Regions from separate parts of the Ureibacillus sp. FSL K6-3587 genome, predicted to be linked through region 3. Evidence: riboswitches for the same ligand, from Rfam matches in the RefSeq annotation. Region 3 holds a riboswitch; each other region holds the start of a gene.

Evidence for each region. Region 3 has a riboswitch for cobalamin ahead of NSS77_RS06980 (ABC transporter substrate-binding protein). Riboswitches for the same ligand answer to the same signal wherever they lie in the genome.
Region 1: linked by a shared signal. The riboswitch ahead of NSS77_RS15815 (glutaredoxin) and the one ahead of NSS77_RS06980 (ABC transporter substrate-binding protein) in region 3 are both predicted to bind cobalamin.
Region 2: linked by a shared signal. The riboswitch ahead of NSS77_RS15310 (energy-coupling factor ABC transporter permease) and the one ahead of NSS77_RS06980 (ABC transporter substrate-binding protein) in region 3 are both predicted to bind cobalamin.

The regions. Positions count from the first base shown of each region.
Region 1 covers NZ_CP151969.1:3,200,222-3,207,017, forward strand. Annotated here, with positions in the region: gene NSS77_RS15790 (hypothetical protein) at 1-222, shown strand, start outside; gene NSS77_RS15795 (heme oxygenase) at 253-570, opposite strand; partial or broken gene NSS77_RS15800 (ribonucleotide-diphosphate reductase subunit beta) at 654-1,334, opposite strand; partial or broken gene NSS77_RS15805 (ribonucleotide reductase N-terminal alpha domain-containing protein) at 1,338-1,940, opposite strand; gene nrdI (class Ib ribonucleoside-diphosphate reductase assembly flavoprotein NrdI) at 1,937-2,308, opposite strand; gene NSS77_RS15815 (glutaredoxin) at 2,305-2,535, opposite strand; cobalamin riboswitch at 2,670-2,856, opposite strand; gene NSS77_RS15820 (biotin-dependent carboxyltransferase family protein) at 2,923-3,867, opposite strand; gene pxpB (5-oxoprolinase subunit PxpB) at 3,864-4,577, opposite strand; gene pxpA (5-oxoprolinase subunit PxpA) at 4,700-5,458, shown strand; gene NSS77_RS15835 (YezD family protein) at 5,537-5,713, opposite strand; gene NSS77_RS15840 (TauD/TfdA family dioxygenase) at 5,998-6,796, opposite strand, start outside.
Region 2 covers NZ_CP151969.1:3,102,089-3,108,884, reverse strand. Annotated here, with positions in the region: gene mce (methylmalonyl-CoA epimerase) at 1-277, shown strand, start outside; gene NSS77_RS15315 (acyl-CoA carboxylase subunit beta) at 277-1,824, shown strand; cobalamin riboswitch at 2,039-2,218, shown strand; gene NSS77_RS15310 (energy-coupling factor ABC transporter permease) at 2,336-3,082, shown strand; gene NSS77_RS15305 (energy-coupling factor ABC transporter substrate-binding protein) at 3,084-3,377, shown strand; gene cbiQ (cobalt ECF transporter T component CbiQ) at 3,374-4,156, shown strand; gene NSS77_RS15295 (ABC transporter ATP-binding protein) at 4,158-5,012, shown strand; gene cobJ (precorrin-3B C(17)-methyltransferase) at 5,021-6,622, shown strand; gene NSS77_RS15285 (sirohydrochlorin chelatase) at 6,636-6,796, shown strand, end outside.
Region 3 covers NZ_CP151969.1:1,419,717-1,426,512, forward strand. Annotated here, with positions in the region: gene NSS77_RS06965 (hypothetical protein) at 1-148, opposite strand, end outside; gene NSS77_RS06970 (ABC transporter ATP-binding protein) at 179-967, opposite strand; gene NSS77_RS06975 (iron ABC transporter permease) at 964-1,992, opposite strand; gene NSS77_RS06980 (ABC transporter substrate-binding protein) at 1,999-2,988, opposite strand; cobalamin riboswitch at 3,150-3,336, opposite strand; gene NSS77_RS06985 (hypothetical protein) at 3,457-3,987, shown strand; cobalamin riboswitch at 4,157-4,354, shown strand; gene NSS77_RS06990 (ribonucleoside-diphosphate reductase subunit alpha) at 4,486-6,726, shown strand; gene NSS77_RS06995 (flavodoxin) at 6,705-6,796, shown strand, end outside.

The sequences.
Region 1 (6,796 bases), 1.7 Mb from region 3:
ATGATTGAACGGAATAAACGACGGATCTACTTTGATGCGCATTTAGGGTCGGAGGAAGATCTCCAAGCCTTTTTGGAGGATCAATCAAAATTCGTGAAAGCGGCTGTAAAAGAGTTAAATTCCACAAATTCCTTTGATAAAATGATAAAACGTGCCATTGATGAAGCCTACAAAATTTTTAATGAATATCGGAATAAATCAAAAGAGCCATCCACTTCCTGAAGATGGCTCTTTTATTTGGTTATTATTATATTAATTGTTTTCCAATGTGGAAGCGACTTCCGCAATCACCACAATATTGTCGATTGTAGGACTCTCTTCGCTTCCGCCTGCAGGACGTTTATGCGCTTCTTTGAATGAATCGCTCTCTCTCCATGCCTGGAAGTCTTCCAGTGTATCCCAATACATGACTACACTCATTTCATCATAATCTTCAAATTGGGTGCTCACCAATACTTCCACTTTCTTGAAACCTTTGAATGTCAATAATGGGCCAGGTTGTGTAAATCGTGGAGCCATTTTTTTCGCAAATCCTTTTTTAACTTTGATGCGATTTGTCACTGTATACATAAAAAACAAACCCCTTTTTCTATTGAGAATAACTATCATTTACATTATTAACATAGTTTAATGGAATACGCAATCCGTCCCTTTTATTCATTTGCCAAAAAATCAAAACGGAATGTATCATCCGTGATCGGTTCCACTTTTGCCAATGCATACGTGGAACCTTTTTGGGAAAAGAAATCGTATGTGGATCCTTCATTTCGGATTCCGTTCATTACAATGGGGTTGATTTCCTCCTCCGGAAACATGGTATCCAAGCCCAAATTCATCAACGCTTTATTGCCGTTATAGCGAATGTACGCCTTCACTTCATCCTCCAGGCCGGTTCCCCTGTATATTTCATCTGTGTATTGCAATTCATTGTCGTACAATTCCAGCAGTAATTCATAACCCCATTGTTTTAATGATTCTTGCTGTTCTTTCGTAAATTGGTTGAATAGATTTTGGGCAAAGATTCCGACAGCCACTCCATGAATCGATTCATCTCTCAATATGAGGGATATCACCTCTGCGCTGTTTCGCAAAATCCCTTGTCCGCCCAGATAGAGCGGATAGAAAAATCCGGAATAGAACAGGAAGGATTCGAGCATGACAGAGGCAAACATGGCTTTCCATAAACTCACCGGATCATGTTCTTGAATGGCTTGATAAATTTCCGCAATTTTTTGCGCTTTATACTGCAAATGTCCATTTTCTTTCACCCATTGAAAAATTTCTTCGATTTCGTCTTTGTTGCAAAGGGTTGTAAATATATAGGAAAAAGGCCTCAAATCCGTCAAATTGACCCCCACTCCTCCGCCAAGTCTTGAGAGTTCCAGACAATATCCAATGTTTTCGGCAATGCTGTTCATCGAATCATCCATCGACAATTTGAAACAGCTAACCAATTCACCCCGCGCTTTTTTCCCGCTGTTCAGGGCAGTTGGCGTCGCCGGTTGAAAAGCTTCCATGATGGCACGGATCGCCTTTTCCGCCATTTGTTCATTTCCATCCGCCAGATAAAGGGCAATAATGCTCATACGATCTTCATAAGTTTCTAAAATTTCCTTTCCATCCCGGCTTTTCATTGCGTAGCTGTCATAAAATTTTTTAGCGCTCATAAACGTTTGGAAACGGAACCGGTAGGCATAGGCGATTTCAAATATTTGCCGGATAAAGTCCATGGAATACTTTTTCAAGAAAGCTTCCTCATAATAACCTTCTTCTATTAAATAACGAACCTTTTCTTCTATGCCCGAAAACTGGCGCATGCGGGGATGAATATACTCGAAGAAAAATTGACGGGTGGCCTGCCGATCTTTCTCCAAGTCGATGCGGCCCGTTTGCCGATAGTGATTCAACACTTCATTATTGAGCATTAAATATGTTTTCATCTGAAAATCCCCCCTTGTATCGTTCTTTTATAAAACTCCATAATGGCGTGATAATTTTTTTGAAATCCCCTTAATTCAATCTTTTCAACAATCGGGATGCCATAAGTTTCACTGATCACATCTGCAGAACGGCAAAAATAAGAATGACCAAAATTGGAATTCCCGCTTGCCACCACTCCTTTGCAAAGGTGGGCATTATTTTTTAAAAACCCTTCTACAATTGGTGGCACTTCCCCAATTCCATCGGTATAAGTGCACAACAAAAAGGGTTCGTCCAATATCAGCCCTTCTTGAATTTCAATGTTCGGCAATCCTAATTGATGAACGATAAACCGCACATTTCCGGTTCTTGAGGCATAAGCGATCATACCTTCATCATGCCGATGATTTTTTTAGCTTCTTCCATGTCATCCATCAGCTCACCGTCAATTTCCATAACCGGGACAGTAAAGAATCCGGCTTTCAATAATCTTTCTTTCGCTTCTTCATTGGAATCAACGTTTATTTCCTCATATTGTCTTTCGAAACCCAGTTTCTTTAACTCAAATTTCATCAACATGCACTTTGGACAAACTTTTTTGGAATATAACTTCATATCCTTTCTCCTTTCCATCAATTCAATGACAAAAAAATAAGCCATACCCTTTTTCGGGTAAGGCTTTGAAATGGAAACAATCAGGCGCTAAGAAATGGACCTTTTGCTTCCATTTCTTAGCCCCCGAAGAAATGAGCAATTTCCGTTTATCAGGCAGGTCTCCTGGCTCATGCATCATCCTACAAGTTCCCTTCCCATGCCATTGGCACAGTGGATTTGAACTTTTCGTCAGCAATTACAGTTGCGGGGACAGCATCAGATTTTCACTGATTTCCCTTTTAATCTACTATATATAGTAGAACCTGATAAACAAATATACTATATATTGTGTTGTCGTGTAACATTGTAACATGCAGATTTGTTAAATACAAGTGGAATTGGAAAAACTTAATGTTTAAGCATGATTTCCAATCGTCTTAATGCTTTTTCCTGCTGAATGTACAACTTTTGGGCCTCTTCCAAAGAAATGAGTTGAAAGCGTATTTTCGAAAAGGGTTGAAGTTGGGCGAGTTTCGGCAAATCAACGGAAACCACTTGAGCCAATTTAGGATAACCGCCCGTCGTCTGACAATCCGCCATTAAGATAATGGGCTGCCCGCTTGGAGGCACTTGGACGGTTCCAAAGGTGACTGCCTCTGATAATAATTGGATAGGTTCTTTCGTAATTAGTGGACTATCCCCCATTAAACGGTAACCCATGCGATCCGCATCTTTCGAAATCGTAAAGATGCAATTGATGAAGGCATTCCTGCTTTTTTCCGCAAATCGATCATATTCCGTCCCTTTTACCACCCGAATTTCCGCATCCCGACTCTTAATCAACCAATCTCCCGGAAGAATCCCCCACTTCCCTTTTTGCACTGGCTTCGATTCCGGAATTGGAAGTTCGTCTCCTTTTTGCAAAGGGCGGCCTTTAAATCCTCCTATCCCGGCACGGATATAAGTGCTGTAACTATTTAATACTTTCTTGACTTGAATTCCACCTTTGATGTGCAAATAGCCCCTTGCTCCATCTTTGCAGGAGCCCAGCTTTAAAATGCTGCCCTTTTCGGCAAAAACCGGCTTCCACATCCGGCATGGTTTCTCATTCAAGAGCGGATGAAAATTGGCCCCTGTCAAACAAAACACCGCATCACAATTAAATTTCACCGTCGGACCGATTAAAGTGAATTCCAGTGCCGCAGAAGGCGCTTGCTGTAACAGCATTTCCCCCATGCGATAAGAGAGGGTATCCATTGCCCCTCCAACAATGACGCCATACTGCTGAAAACCCCTTCTTCCTGAATCTTGGATCGTCGTTAAAAGACCCGGTTTCAGTATTGTCATCGTCATGACCTTTCACCTTCTAATTCCATAAACTCTTTTTCAGTAATGGGGACAAAACGGATCCGGTCTCCTGCCCGCAATAACGTTGGCGGGTTTTGATCCGGAAGAAACAATTTTAATGGGGTGCGGCCAATGATTTGCCACCCTCCAGGTGTTTCAAGGGGGTAAATCCCTGTTTGCTTTCCGGCAATCCCTACAGAACCGGCCGGGATTTTCAATCGGGGTGTTTCTTTGCGGGGAGTTGCGATTCTTTCATCCATCCCGCCCAAAAAAGGAAATCCGGGTGCAAAGCCCAACATGTAGACAAGATAATCGTTTTTTGTATGTATCTCAATGACTTCTTTTTCAGACAAATGGTGAATTCGGGCAATTTCCGTTAAATCCGGGCCATAGATTCCTCCGTAACAGACAGGGATTTCAACCAATCTGTTTTTTTCCTTTGGCAAATCAATCTCTTTTTGTAACAGCCTTTGAAGCCGGGAGACCACTTTTTCGTACGGGGAGCGCCCTTCAATATCCCATTGATCCACTGCCATTACATCATAATAAACACAAACATTCGTATAACTTGGTACAACCTCTATCAGACCATCGAAGGGCTCCTTTTCAAGAAGGGAAAGAAATTTTTTTATTGATAAATGGATCTCTTCTGAAATGGCATTTCCGAAATAGACCAATACAGCACTTTCCCCCAGTGGTTTAAATTGTACGGCCATGTTTGCTACTTTCCTCCAATTTGTATCAATATTAAAGGAATTATATCAAAAGCACATTTTTTATGATATATTTTTCCATAAATCCATTGAGTATCTGGAATAATAAATTGGAGGTTATTGATGTGAACCGGGTCGATTTGAATTGTGATATCGGAGAGGATTTTGGAAGATACACGCTCGCCAACCAAAAAGAAATTTTACAATATGTTTCTTCAGCGAATATCGCCTGCGGTTTTCATGCGGGGGATCCATCCGTCATGAGGGAAACGGTGAAAGTGGCTCTGGATCATGGAGTGAAAATCGGGGCCCATCCGGGATTGCCGGATTTATTGGGATTCGGAAGAAGGGAAATGGCCATCACTTATCAAGAAGCTTATGATATGGTGGTCTATCAAATTGGCGCATTACAGGCTTTTTTAACGATTGAAGGAGAAAAAATGCAGCATGTGAAGCCCCACGGCGCCCTTTATAATATGGCGGCAAAAGATCCTGAAATTGCGGAGGCCATCGCAAAAGCGGTATATGACGTTTCTCCCGATTTGATCTTATTCGGCCTTGCATCGAGCGAATTAACAAAAGCGGGTGAAAAAATCGGACTTCGGACTGCCCACGAAGTATTTGCTGACCGTACTTATCAAAAGGATGGCACGTTAACATCCCGAAAACAGCCCGATGCAATGATTACCGACCAAAATGAAGCCGTTCAACAAGTGATCAGAATGGTGAAAGAAGGAAAAGTAAAATCCCGCCAAGGCGTGGATGTGCTTTTACGGGCGGATACCGTTTGTATTCATGGTGATGGTGAACATGCCGTGGATTTTGCAAGATTTATCAAAGGGGAATTGCTGAAAAATGGAATTGAAGTGAAGGCTTTCATATAAAATTACACTTTGGATTCAATGAAACTTAAACAATATGAAAGGCTGCCCAATCATGATTTCCACTGGGCAGCCTTCCTTTTAACGGGCAACTTTTGTTAATACTCTTTCCACCGATGCCCGGTCGAATCGCTGTTTTTTAGTGACATCCAGTTGGACAATTTCGCCATTGTGTACTGTAATTGATAAGTTGCCGTAATCTATATTATTTAATTGTTTAATGATTTGTTTTAACACGTCTTCTTTTAATTTAGCCATACCACCACTTCTTTCTTTTTATTCTTATTGAAATACTAAGGATAAGGTCGAAAAAAATGAATCAGTTCCCAAAACGTGTAAAACTTCTTCCTGCTTAGATTATATGCCGGGAAAAGGAATGTTATCATCTGTAAGCATAGGGATCAATAATAACTTTGCCACTGTGTCAATGCACTTTTCAGGTGGCAACCCATGATCAAATCCGCCAGTTGCTCTTCCCTGCCAATTGGCCAATTATAATAACACCATGGCTAAATCTTCTTCATCTAAAGTGAATTATTACCTTATTTTTTTCTAATTAATGAACTTTCTTCCCCATTCACATTTTTCGGAGTATTTTTGGAAACCGTCACACGGCGGACGATGCGGCGTTCATCGTAATCGGCGACTGCATAATGCTGGGATGCCAGGTTATCCCAAATGACAAGATCCCCTTTTTGCCAATTCCAGCGAACTGTGTTTTCCGGGCGAGTCACATAGCTTTGCAAGATTTCATAAAGCGCCGCTGATTGTGACGTTGAATAACCTTCAAATTGGCGGACGAAATGACCAAGCAACAAATGTTTCTTGCCGTTTTCAGGATGCAAGATTACCACCGGATGGCGTGTTTCATATTCGATTCTCGCAAATACACTCCGATGTTTTTCAATATACTCTCTTGCTTTTTCTTTTGATTGGTTTACATATGCTAAAGCAGCATAGTCGAATTTATTGGAATGGATTGCCCATAATTTTTCCGCCAATTCTTGCAATTCTTCAGGCAAATCAGTATAGGCCGTATGGGTATTCGCCCAGATCGTATCTCCGCCCACGGATGGAATTTCCACACCGCGCAAGATGGAATAACGGGGCACTTCAGGAACGAATGTTACATCTGTATGCCAAGAGTTGGCTTTCCCCCCATATTGGGAATCCAACTCAAGAATTGCTGCTGTGTTTTCCTTCACCGGCACTGTTGGATGGGCGAACAATTCACCAAAACGTTTTGCAAACTCCTCATGTGTAGCATCATCCAAATGTTCTTGACCACGGAAGAATAGCACCAAATGCTCACTTAAAGCTTCCTTGATTTGTGATAAAGTC
Region 2 (6,796 bases), 1.7 Mb from region 3:
CGGTAACGTCCATATTGAATTGTTGCAACCGTTAAGCGAAAAAGGAGCAATTTATAATCATATTGAAAAACGCGGCGAAGGAATTCAGCACATTTGTTTCAAAGTTGATAATATTCGCGAAAAAATGGCGGAATTAAAAGAAAAGGGAGTACGTCTTCTTTCTGAAGAACCAATTCCAGCTGCCGGTGGGGCAGAAGCATGTTTCATTCATCCAAAAGACAGTTTTGGAGTTTTATATGAACTATATGAAAAAAGTGGAAAAGGGGTTAATGAATAATGGACATGTTAGACAAAATTGATGAAATGTATGACCGAAAAAGAGAGATTTATTTAGGCGGTGGCGACAAACGTATTGCCAAACAGCATGAAAAAGGAAAACTTACTGCCCGCGAACGTATTGAATTATTGCTGGATGAAGGCACATTCGTGGAAATTAATCCTTTCATCGAGCACCGTGTAACGGATTTCGGCTTGGGCGAACAAAAAGGACCTGGTGACGGGGTTGTAACAGGTTATGGTAAAGTCAATGGACGCCCTGTATACTTATTTGCTCAGGATTTCACAGTGTTTGGTGGAGCACTAGGTGAAATGCATGCGAAAAAAATTGCGACAGTGATGGATTTGGCTGCTAAAAACGGTGCGCCATTCATCGGTATCAACGACTCTGGTGGTGCCCGCATCCAAGAAGGGGTACTTTCATTGGACGGATATGGTCATATTTTCTATCGCAACTCCATTTATTCCGGAGTGATTCCGCAAATTTCCGTCATCATGGGTCCTTGTGCTGGTGGGGCAGTATATTCTCCAGCGATTACAGACTTTATTTTAATGGTGGATAAAACATCCCAAATGTTCATTACAGGACCAAAAGTAATTGAAGCGGTAACAGGAGAAAAAATTTCGTCAGAAGATTTAGGCGGTTCAAAAGTGCATAACTCCATCAGCGGTAACGCTCATTTCCGTGCACCATCCGAAGAAGAAGCAATCCAACAAATCAGAAGATTGTTAAGCTACTTACCGCAAAGCTATAAAGAAAAAGCACCTCGCTTGCCACGTCCGGAAGGCGATGATTGGCGTCCTGAATTAATTGACGTTGTGCCAATCGAACCAACTCGTCCATATGATGTGCGTAAAGTGGTGGAACAAGTGGTGGATGAAGGTTCCTTCATGGAAGTGCATTCAGAATTTGCAAAAAACATCGTTGTTGGATTTGCACGCATTGGAGGTTATTCAGTAGGGCTTGTATGTAACCAGCCTAAAGCTTTAGCTGGAGGACTTGATATCGATTCATCCGACAAAGCGTCCAGATTCATTCGCACTTGCGATGCATTCAATATTCCAATCATTACATTTGAAGACGTGTCAGGATTCTTCCCAGGCGTTAAACAAGAACATGGCGGTATCATCCGTCACGGTGCAAAAATCTTGTATGCTTATTCTGAAGCAACAGTGCCAAAAATTACGGTCATTTTACGTAAAGCATACGGCGGTGCATACGTGGCATTGAACTCTAAATCCATCGGTGCCGACCTTGTATTTGCTTGGCCAAATGCAGAAATCGCTGTAATGGGTGCTGCTGGTGCGGCAAATATCATTTTTGCAAACGAAATTGCCAATTCCCCAGATCCAGAAAAAACACGCCAAGAAAAAATTGAAGAATATAAAGAAAAATTCGCAAATCCTTACGTTGCTGCTTCACTTGGAATGGTGGATGACGTCATCGATCCAAGAGAAACGCGCATTAAGTTAATTCAAGGATTAGAAATGCTTGAAAATAAAGAAGAATCAAGACCTAAGAAAAAACACGGAAATATTCCACTATAATCCAATGAATACGAACATTTGTAGTACAAGCAATCCCGGTTTGTACTACTTTTTTCTAAAAATTTTAAATAGGTTATCTATTTTGATACAAAAGAAAGCAAAAATCTTAATTTTGTAATGGCTGAAAGAAAAAATGAGTTGTCAAATTTTTAATTCTATTTACAAAGATATAGAAATTTTTGAATTTATATGCTACAATGCAATTAAATTTCAACAATTGAATATTCCATACGGTGCTAATGAAAATTAGCTTAATAGGGAAACTAGTGAAAATCTAGTGCGGTCCCGCCACTGTGAAGAGGAGCTCAAAATCAAATGCCACTGTGAAAATGGGAAGGCGATTTTGGAGCGATGAATCTAAGCCAGGAGACCTGCCGTATGGAGTGGATGGTAGTGTCCTACGAGGATAGGTACACGAATAGGCATGATTGGATTATTATGTCTTATTGTGGGACACTGCTAGTTTGGCAGTGTTTTTTTATTTTCAAATTTTCATTTTAGGAGGAATTTTATGAAAGTCTCAATCAAAATACTTTACTTTCTAGTAGTATTATTAATCATTCCTAATACAGCTTTTGCTATGCATATCATGGAAGGTTTTTTACCAATCAAGTGGGCAATATTTTGGTGGCTCCTTACATTCCCTTTTTTAATCATTGGATTAAAGAAAATGAGTAGTTTAGTAAAGAGAAATGCTGAGACGAAGTTATTACTAGGTTTATCGGGTGCATTCACTTTTGTATTATCCGCATTAAAGATTCCTTCGGTTACTGGAAGTTGTTCTCATCCTACGGGTGTTGGGTTAGGAACCGTATTATTTGGACCATTTGTAATGAGTGTTTTAGGTACCATCGTGTTATTATTCCAATCATTATTATTAGCCCATGGAGGTTTAACAACGCTTGGCGCCAATGCGTTTTCGATGGCGATTGCTGGACCTTTTATCGCCTATGGAGTATTTAAAGGCTTCAATAGGATCGGTTTGCCCTTTACTCTAGCAGTTTTCTCAGCAGCAACATTGGCAGATTTAGGTACATATGTCATTACATCTATTCAACTTGCACTAGCCTTTCCATCTGAAGTTGGTGGAATTTTCGCTTCATTTGTAAAGTTTGCTGGCGTATTCGCTGTTACACAGGTACCATTAGCAATTATTGAAGGATTGATTTCAGTAATGGTGATGAATTTCTTATTGAAATACAACGAAAGAGAATTAAAGTTACTTCAAGTACTAAAGAAACCTCAGGAGGTGAAGTAAGATGTTAAAAAAGAATATGCTTTTATTAGTTTTGATCATTTTTTTAATGATTGTCCCGCTGATTTTCAATGGAAATGCAGAATACGGCGGTGCAGACGGAGAAGCGGAAGAATTAATTACAGCACTGAACCAATCCTATGAACCATGGTTTTCAAGTATTTGGGAGCCTCCTAGTGGTGAAATAGAAAGTTTATTATTCGTACTACAAGGAGCAATCGGTGCAGGGTTCATTGGTTACTTTATAGGATATATGCGAGGCCGGAATAGGGGCGGAAATGCAGAGATACAGAAATGAGAATGTTAGAATATTTCGCTTATCAATCACCTTTAAGAAATAAACACCCAATCGAAAAAATGGGATTTTCTCTTATTCCATTAATATTGAATATCGTATTTCAAAATGTTCTTACATCCATATTCATATTTTGCATCATGACAGTTATTACTTTAATAATCGGAAAAGTTCCGATTCGTCTATATTTGAAGTTATTGCTTATTCCAGTGGTATTTCTAATTTCAAGTATACTAGTCATTTTACTCAATTTTTCAACTAACCCTATAGAAGGTGCCATTTTTCAATCTATTATTGGTCCCGTCACGATTTCAATTTCGATAACGAGTGTTGAAAAGGCATTGATGCTATTTGTTGTTGCTTTATCGAGTATTAGTTGTTTGTATTTTTTAATTTTATCTACGACGATTCAAGATTTTCTATATGGATTAAGGTGTTGTAAAGTACCAACTACTTTATTGGATTTAATTGCATTAATGTATCGATTTATATTTATATTTCTTGATTCCAGCAGGACAATCTATCTTGCACAAATAGCAAGGTTAGGTCACAGTTCTTTATTAAATTCTATCAAATCAATTGGACTTATAATCAGTGCTTTGTTTATTAAGGTATTTCAAGAAATGAAAGACTTAAATAATGCGATAAATGCAAGAAGTGTAGATGGATATTCAGCAGTCATTTCAAGAGAACTTCATTTTTCAACAAGTAGTTGGATATTTACGTTGTTAGTGAATTTGTTCATTATCGTCTTTTATTTCACCGTTGGGAGAGTTGGTTAAAATGAATACTCCTTTGTTTGAATTGAAAGAAGTTTCTTATACCTATGAAGATGGAACAGAAGCTTTACAAAAAATAAATTTACAAATTGATCAAGGAAAAAAAATTGCTTTGTTAGGTAGTAATGGAGCAGGGAAATCCACTTTAATATTGCATTTAAATGGTTTATTAAAACCAACCTCCGGAACAATTTATTTTAAAGGACAACCATTATCCTATTCAAAAAAAGAATTGTTAAATGTTAGACGCAAGGTTGGAATTGTTTTTCAAAATCCAGAAACCCAGTTGTTTAATGGAACTGTTTGGGATGATATTGCCTATGGGCCATTAAATTTACATCTAGCAGAACAGGAACGAAAGTCGTTGATAGAGAAAGCAATTAATCAAACAGACGTTGAATCATTATTAGATAAACCGATTCACTTTTTAAGTGTTGGGCAAAAAAAGCGAGTTTCCATCGCTGGAGTTCTTGCTATGGATCCTGAAGTCATCATATTAGATGAGCCGACTGCATCTTTAGATATTTATTACACAAGGAAAATACGAAAATTGTTAAACGAACTTCATTGTGACGGGAGAACACTCATTCTTTCTACTCATGATATTGACTTTGCTTATGAATGGGCTGACGAAGTCGTTGTGATGCATCATGGAGAAATGTTATATCACGGTGCTTTTTATCGTTTGTTTGAAGAAAACAAGGACATTGTGAAAAAAGCAAATTTAGAAACATCCATAATATTCGAAATTGCGCAAATGATGAAAATGCAAGGACTCATTTCAAAACTAGATGATGTACGTTCAAAAGAAAAAGTAATAGATGTTCTTCATGATTGCTTCATGAAGGCAAAGAATTAAAAGGGGTGATGAGTTTGAAGGGAAAGCTTTACATTGTCGGATTTGGTCCAGGTGATGCTAATCACATTACCTATCGTGCAGTTGAAGCAATCAAGGCTAGTGATACAATCATTGGCTATAAAACTTACGTCGAGCTAATTAAAGATTTATTAGATTCCAAACAACAAATTATTAGTACAGGGATGACAGAGGAAGTATCACGAGCACAAGCGGCAATAAAACTTGCTGAAGCGGGGCACCATGTGTCGGTCATTTCAAGTGGTGATTCAGGTGTATACGGTATGGCTGGTTTAATTTATGAAGTGCTCATTGAACAAGGGTGGAATAAAGAAACCGGGGTTGAAATTGAAGTTATTCCTGGCATTTCTGCAGTTCATTCTTGCGGTTCCCTTCTTGGAGCTCCAATAATGCATGATTCATGCACAATTAGTTTAAGCGACCATTTAACGCCATGGTCTATTATTGAAAAAAGACTGGAAGCAGCGGCAGCAGCAGATTTTGTAATTGCTTTATATAATCCTAAAAGCGGTAGGAGAACAAAACAAATTGTAGAGGCTAGGAGAATTTTATTAAAATACCGGTCACCGAATACGCCTGTTGGACTCGTAAAGAGTGCTTATCGTGAGAGACAAAATATTGTAATTACTACGCTAGAAAAAATGCTAGATTACGAGATTGGTATGCTCACAACGGTGATTATCGGAAATTCTTCCACTTTTGTGTATGATGACTTAATGATTACACCGAGAGGATACAAACGAAAATATACGCTTGATAGCGAGATTCAACCATTGAAACCTCATGAACGATTAAAAAAGGAAGCTGAACCTTGGTCTTTAGAAAATCTAGATTCGAAAGAAAGTGAACTATTTAAACAAAAAACGCCATTTCAACTTGCATGTGAAGCAATTGCCATGCTAGATCAAAAGCGACATTTCGTTGTAGAACAGCCAAGCAATATGTCTATTTTTGAATTTGCGGTAAGCCCTGGAGTGGCAAACAAACGATTTACTCCGGAGCAATTTCAGCTGTTAGCAGAAATTGTGGGAAATGAAGGAAGGATGGACTATTCAAGGGATCATCAGTTACTCATAAGTATTCCAACCAATAATCCTAAAAAAATAGTAGAGCAAATATCAAATGTTGGATTGCTAGTGATGCCGGTTGGAAATGTCGTTACGGTAAAAGCTTGTGATTTTTGTGATGGTGAAAAAACTGAACCCATTCCATACGCGGAAGAACTTCAAAGACGATTTGGAGGAAAAGCCATGCCGAAAGAATTAAAGATCGGTATTAATGGATGCGGAATGGCTTGTTACAACGCAGTTATGGAAGATATCGGAATCGTTTACCGAAAAGGTAAGTTTGATGTGTTTTTAGGGGCAAAACCAGTTGGGCGTACGGCCCATCCTGGACAATTAATTGAAGAAGGACTAGAAGCGGATCAATTAGTTGATTTAATCGAAAAAATTATTGAGGAATATAAAGAACATGCTCATCCAAATGAAAGACTATTTAAATATTTTAAACGGAAAAAAGTGCTAGCAGGCTACGAATATCAAGATAATGAACCAAAATTGAATTTACAGCCGATCCCTTGTGTAGATTAGGAGGAAGAAAATAATGACAAAAGCCATTTTGTTTGTAGGACATGGAAGTAAGTTAGAAGCAGGAAATAATGAAGTAAGGGAATTTGTGGAGCAATTATCCCCTTTAATAGATGCTAATTTATTAGTTGAGACTTGTTTTTTAGAATTTGCTGAACCTACCATTTCTCAAGGAAT
Region 3 (6,796 bases):
CTTTTATGATTTGCTCAGGCTCTTTGGTTAAATAGGGAATCACCATGCCAATGCTGACGGTTAATGCATCCGAAAGCACTTCATAATCCACTTTGCAGCTTTTCTCCCTCATATAGGTATAACAAATATAACGCAAATCTTTTTTCATTGAATATCACTCTCCTAATAAATAATCAGATTATGTTAATACATCAAAAGGAATCATCTGCTTCTTCTTCATTAAAGGTTCTTGATAAATGATGGATTTCACCTGAAATGTTTTGGCAATATTTTCGGTATTTAACGCGTCAGAAGGGGCATTATAAGCCACAAACTTTCCATCTTTTAAAAAAATACATTGGTCACAAATGCGGGTAGCTAAATTGATATCATGAATGGCTGCTATGACCGTTTTTCCTTCCTGTACGAGAGAATGAAGAATGTCCGTTACAATGACTTGATAGTAAATATCTAAGTCAGAAGTCGGTTCATCTAATAGTAAAATATCTGTTTCTTGAGCAATGGCTTTTGCTAAATAGACAAGCTGCCGTTCTCCTCCAGATAAAGAAGGGACAAATCGATGTTTCAAATGGCTGATGCCGACTTGCTCCAACGCTTTTTTGACGGCCAGCTGATCGGTTTTCATCCAGCGGGAAAACCGTTTTTTGTGTGGATAACGCCCCATTTCGACCACTTGTTGCACAGTAAAATTCGTCTCTAATGTGGTCGTTTGGGGCATATAGGTGATGCGTTTGGCGATTTCCATAGGTTTCAGCTGTCGAAGGGACCGATTAAAAATTTTAATGTCTCCGCTATCAATCCGATTAATGCCGGCCAAACATTTTAATAAGGTAGATTTTCCCGTTCCATTCGGTCCAATGAGGGCAATAAACTTCCCTTTTTCAACAGTGAAGGAAAGGTTATTAAAAATGGTTCGGGCATTCCGATGAAAGGTTAAAGATTGAATTTCAAGAGCCGCTTCATTCATAAAAGTCCCTCCATTTTTTTCTGGCGCAATATTAAGAAAATAAAATATGGAGCACCTAAGAATGCAGTAATGATCCCAATTTGAATTTCAGCTGGGCGAATAACGAGGCGCGCGATTAAGTCAGCCAATGTTAAAAATAATGCACCACCTATCAGACTGGTTGGTATCAAATAACGATGGGTTGGCCCAATCAACAAGCGAATCATATGAGGAACAATTAAGCCGACAAATCCGATGGCGCCAGTCAAAGAGACGCAAACCCCTGTTAATAAAGAAGCGCTAATTAATAAAATGGTGCGTGTCCGTTGCACATGGATGCCCAAGTTTTTCGCTTCCTCTTCCCCAAGCAATAAAATATCCAACTGCTTGCGGTAGCTGAATATGAGAATATTGCAAAGGATAAAAGGGAGGATTAACAGCTTTACATCATCCCAATCCCGTCCATTTAAATTGCCCATAAGCCAGTATAGAATTTGCTGCAATTGGCCGTAGCTCGCGTATGTAATAATAAGAGAACTGCAAGCGGAAATGAACGAACTGATGGCGACCCCTGTTAAAAGAAGAGTTAACATGGATGTTTTGCCGTTTGATGTAGAAATGATATAGACAAGAAGCAAAGTGAGGAGAGCCCCTAAAAAACCAAAGACAGGAACAAAAAAGGTACTGATATGGGATAATCCAAAATAAATAGCAATGACTCCTCCTAAAGAGCCTCCTGATGAGATGCCAATGATGCCCGGTTCTGCCATCGGATTGCGGAATAAGCTTTGCATGACCACCCCACACACAGCTAAACTGGCACCAACAATGCTTGCTACAATGACACGTGGCAAGCGAATATAAAGCAAAATCTGTTCAAAGGTAGAGTCCGTTTCAAAATAGAAAAAAGGAAGTTTAGCCAAAAAAACTTGAACGGTTTCAAAAAGGGGAATCGTCACGCCACCGAAACTCGTGGCGATGACGATACTGAATAGAAATAATATAAAACTGGCGATAAAAAAGACGGGCATTTTCAGTTGCTTCATCTTTTGTTACTCCTTAGATAAAATCGCAGCCATTTCTTCTGCTCCTTCGATTACATAGTGGGAGGCAGTGGTTACATTGGCGCTGTCTAGCACATAAATCTTATTGTTTTTAATAGCTGGCACGTCTTTTAGTGCAGGGTCTTTTTTCCATTCTGTTACGAAAGCCGGCTCCCCATTGTTTGTAGTAGACCCCCAGGCAGTTGTAAAAATCACATCTGGTTTTAATTGAACCAATACCTCTTTTGAAATTTCCGGGTAGTCAGGGTAGGATTCGCCTACAATCCCTGCTTCCGATACAACATTAATTCCGCCGGCTAATTTAATCATTTCACCGATTGTGGTATTGTCTGTCACACTGGAGGAGTATTCCGTGTAATAAAGAACGCGGGGTTTATTTTCTTTTTTGTCCGCTTTTTCTTTTAATGCATCGATTCGTTTTTGAATATCCGCGATTAAGTTATTCGCTTTTTCTTGTTCTCCGACAATTTTCCCCAGCGTTTCAACGGTTTTTAAAATACCTTCAAAGGAAGTGTCATCGATGACTTGGAATGTTGTAATTCCGGCATTTTCTAATTGATTCAATACATCTGGATTAACGTAAGAAGGAATAATCACCAAATCTGGCTTTAATGCTAAAATTTGCTCGGCTGTTACGGTTTCAAATTTCGTTTCAATTGAATCGGTTTTGCCTGCAACATTGGAAATCGCTGGATCACTAGAAATCGCTGTGACGCCTACAAGATTTTCAGAAGGTACTAAATCCACCAGCAATTCATCGACAGCTAAAGCAGTCGAAACAATACGTTTCGGTTTTTCCGAAATGGTAATTTCCTTACCACGGCCATCTGTCACCGTCAGCGGATAAGCCGATTGTTTAGCTTGTTCGGATGGTTGATTTGTCGAATTTTCATCATCATTGTTGGCAGTATCGGTATTACAAGCTGTTAAAAATAATAAAAGCAATATGGGTAGTAGCAATTTGGTGAATTGATTCATCACAAATCTCCTTTTCTATAAAATTTTTTATATGTTTAGTGTGGCCACACATTAAACCAAAATAAAAAGCCTGTATCCCAAGTGGGAATACAGGCGTGAAAGCGTTAAAAAGCACAAAAAAGCATGACTTGCTTGCACCCGTTCTTTTCCCACCCGAAAAGACGTTTGCAAAGTGTTTAAGCAGGCTTCCTGACTCGGACTTCCTCTTACTCCTAACCCTTCCCGAATGTAACATTCAGTGGTTATTGTTAGTTTCATCCATCCTCACAGTAGCGGGGGCTGTACTAGATTTTCACTAGTTTTCCTTTTACCTCTTCCAAGAAGAGCACTTAAACACCCTCGATATGAAATTAACTATAATCTAGCATAAATCATTTAATAAATGCAATAGTATAACAAAACTTTACATGATTGCACCACATCGGATATACTAATCAGCAGTTTTTCTTTTTGGGAGGGAAGATATCTATGGCAAAAGACTGGCGTTATATTAGTTATCCGTTTATGCGGGAGAAAAGTTGCTTGGTAGATTATGAAATTATGACAGACAGCTTAACGACAAAAATAGGAGATTGCATAAGTGTAAGCAAAAATGAACATAAGTTTGAAGAAATCACTCAAATTTTAAGAAAAATCCAACCGCTAGCTTATCATGCAAATGGATCTGTAAGAGGGCGTTTAGCGATTACAGAAGAAAATTTAATGTGGCTGGAATCTGTATATGATGATTTTGTCGAACGAGCAGGCGAGACAAATAAGCAATTCGTTTTGCCACAAGGTTCTGAGTTGGCGACGCGATTGCATATTTGTCGAAGTGAAGCGAAAAAGAGCTATCGTGCTTTACACAAAGTAAGCGAAGAGAGAGAAGTGCCGGAAATTTTATTTCAGTTTTTAGGACTTTTAGCGAATGTATTTTTTGTACTGGCAATCGAAGCGAATAAATTAACTAAAACCGAAGAAATCCCTTTTATCAGCAAATCTTATGGAAAAACTAAATAAATAGTTTATAGATAGCCCAAATTTATATATATATGGCAAGTTAGTTAAGAGAATACTAGATGAAAACGATTTGTAAATATTTTAGATTTACTTTTTAAGATTGTAAGCATGAATTTTATATGATAACATACACTATATATTGTGTAGTTTAAAATTTAATAACACAAAATGTTGAGTATAAAGTTATGGTGGTAATTTTTAATACCTTAATAGGGAATCCAGTGAGAATCTGGAGCTGCCCCCGCAACTGTAAGTGTGGACGAATTAGCAAACCACTGTATCGATTTACTGAAAGGTGACGATACGGGAAGGGCTATAGTAGGAGGATACACGAGCCAGGAGACCTGCCATACTTTGTAGTTTCTATTCTTCGGGGTGTGAGAAGGAGAAACGATAGGAAAAGATATATTTTACATATGTTTTATTTCTGTCGTATTCTTCCTTTTTCCGTCTATTCCCCGAGAATGACGGATTTTTTATTTTTAGGGAGGAATTAAGGTGACAAGAAATCAAAGTATTGAACAGGAAACACTTTCTGAATTCATCGATCGTATTTTTAATGATTTCAAGTTGGCATCAGACCAATACAAAGAGAAGATTCGAAAAGCAGGAGTAACCAATCCATTCGATGAGAGAGATGCAGATCTTTTAATTAAGTATGCTCTTGAAAATATTGATGAAGCAAATACAGAATGGACCTATATTGCAGCAAGAATTTTTTTACAAAATCTTTATTATAAAGCAGCAAGAAACAGAGGATATGAATTTAATCATAATCGTACTTATGGATCGTTTTATGATTTGATTCGGATATTGACCGAAAAAGGAATCTATTCCGAAAAGTTATTAATGAAATATACAAAACAAGACATTGAGTATTTTGAATCATTTATTGAACCTAAACATGATTTGTTATTTACATATCCAGCTATTCTATCTTTGGCAACCCGTTATTTAGCAACGGATTATGAGAAAAATGTTTATGAATTGCCACAAGAACGCTGGATGATTATTGCGATGTACCTTATGCAAGACGAAGAAAAATCCATGAGAAATGAGTATGTAAAAGAAGCGTATTGGGCTTTAAGCAATCTGTATATGACTGTTGCGACCCCAACACTTGCAAATTCCGGAAAAACACATGGGCAGTTATCTAGCTGCTTTATTGATACTGTAAATGATAGCTTACAAGGAATCTATGATAGTAATAGCGATGTTGCCCAGCTTTCTAAAAATGGAGGCGGTATCGGTGTTTATATGGGGAAAATTCGTGCAAGAGGTAGTTCCATCAAAGGATACAAGGGCATGTCAAGTGGTGTTATACCATGGATTAAGCAATTAAATAATACAGCAGTCAGTGTTGATCAGCTTGGTACAAGAAAAGGCGCTATTAGTGTGTATTTAGATGTATGGCATCGTGATATAGAAGATTTCCTTGATTTGAAACTCAATAATGGTGATGAACGGTTGCGTGCGTATGACATATATACAGGAGTATGTATACCCGATTATTTTATGGAACAGGTAGAAAAACGGGGAGATTGGTATTTATTTGATCCATATGAAGTGAAACAAGTGATGGGTTACTCGCTAGAAGACTTCTATGATGAAAAGAAGGGCGATGGACAGTGGCGTAAAAAGTATCAAGAATGTATTCAAGCCAATCTTTCTTCCAAAAAAAGAATTCCAGCAATAGATATTATGAAGCGAATCATGAGATCCCAATTAGAAACTGGCGCACCGTTTATGTTTTATCGTGATGAAGTCAACCGCCAAAATGCCAATTCCCATCAAGGTATGATCTACTGTTCAAATTTATGTACGGAAATTGCGCAAAATCAATCTCCAACAGAATTTATTGAAGAATATATCGAAAACGAAAATATAATTGTAAAAAAATATAAAGCTGGTGATTTTGTTGTTTGCAATTTGAGTTCTATCAATTTAGGCCGTGCTGTACCTGATAATGTTTTAGAACGTTTGATTAAAATTCAAGTTCGCATGTTAGATAATGTAATTGATATTAATACGCTGCCAATTAAACAACCAGAAATCACGAATAAAAAATACCGGGCCATTGGACTTGGAACATTTGGTTGGCATCATCTATTAGCTTTGAAGAATATTGAATGGGAATCAGAAGAAGCAGTACAATATGCAGATGAACTTTATGAAAAAATAGCTTATTACACGATTCGAAGCAGTATGGAGTTAAGCAAAGAAAAGGGCAGTTATCCATTATTTGAAGGAAGTAAATGGAGTTCTGGTGAGTATTTTATTTATAAAGGTTATACAGACGAACGATGGATGCAACTTCAAAAAGATGTTAAAAAATATGGAATTCGAAATGGATATTTAATGGCCATTGCACCTAATGCGACAACTTCGATTATTGCAGGTTCCACCGCTAGTATTGATCCTATCTTTAAACCTTTTTATATTGAGGAGAAAAAGGATTACCGAATTCCGACAACTGCACCTGATTTAAATCATAAAACGTATAATATTTATCGCCGTTCAGCTTATATTGTGGACCAAAGATGGTCAATCAAACAAAATGCTGCTCGTCAAAAACATATTGATCAAAGCATTTCATTTAATATTTATGTTCCAAACACGATAAAGGCATCAGTGCTGCTAGATCTGCATTTTCAAGCATGGAAATCAGGTTTAAAAACAACCTATTATGTTCGCTCTACATCGAATGAAGTAGAAGAATGTGTGTGGTGTCAAAGTTGAAGGCTTTAATAGCTTATTTATCTTATAGTGGAAATACAAAAGAAGTTGCAGAAATTATTGAGGAAGTATT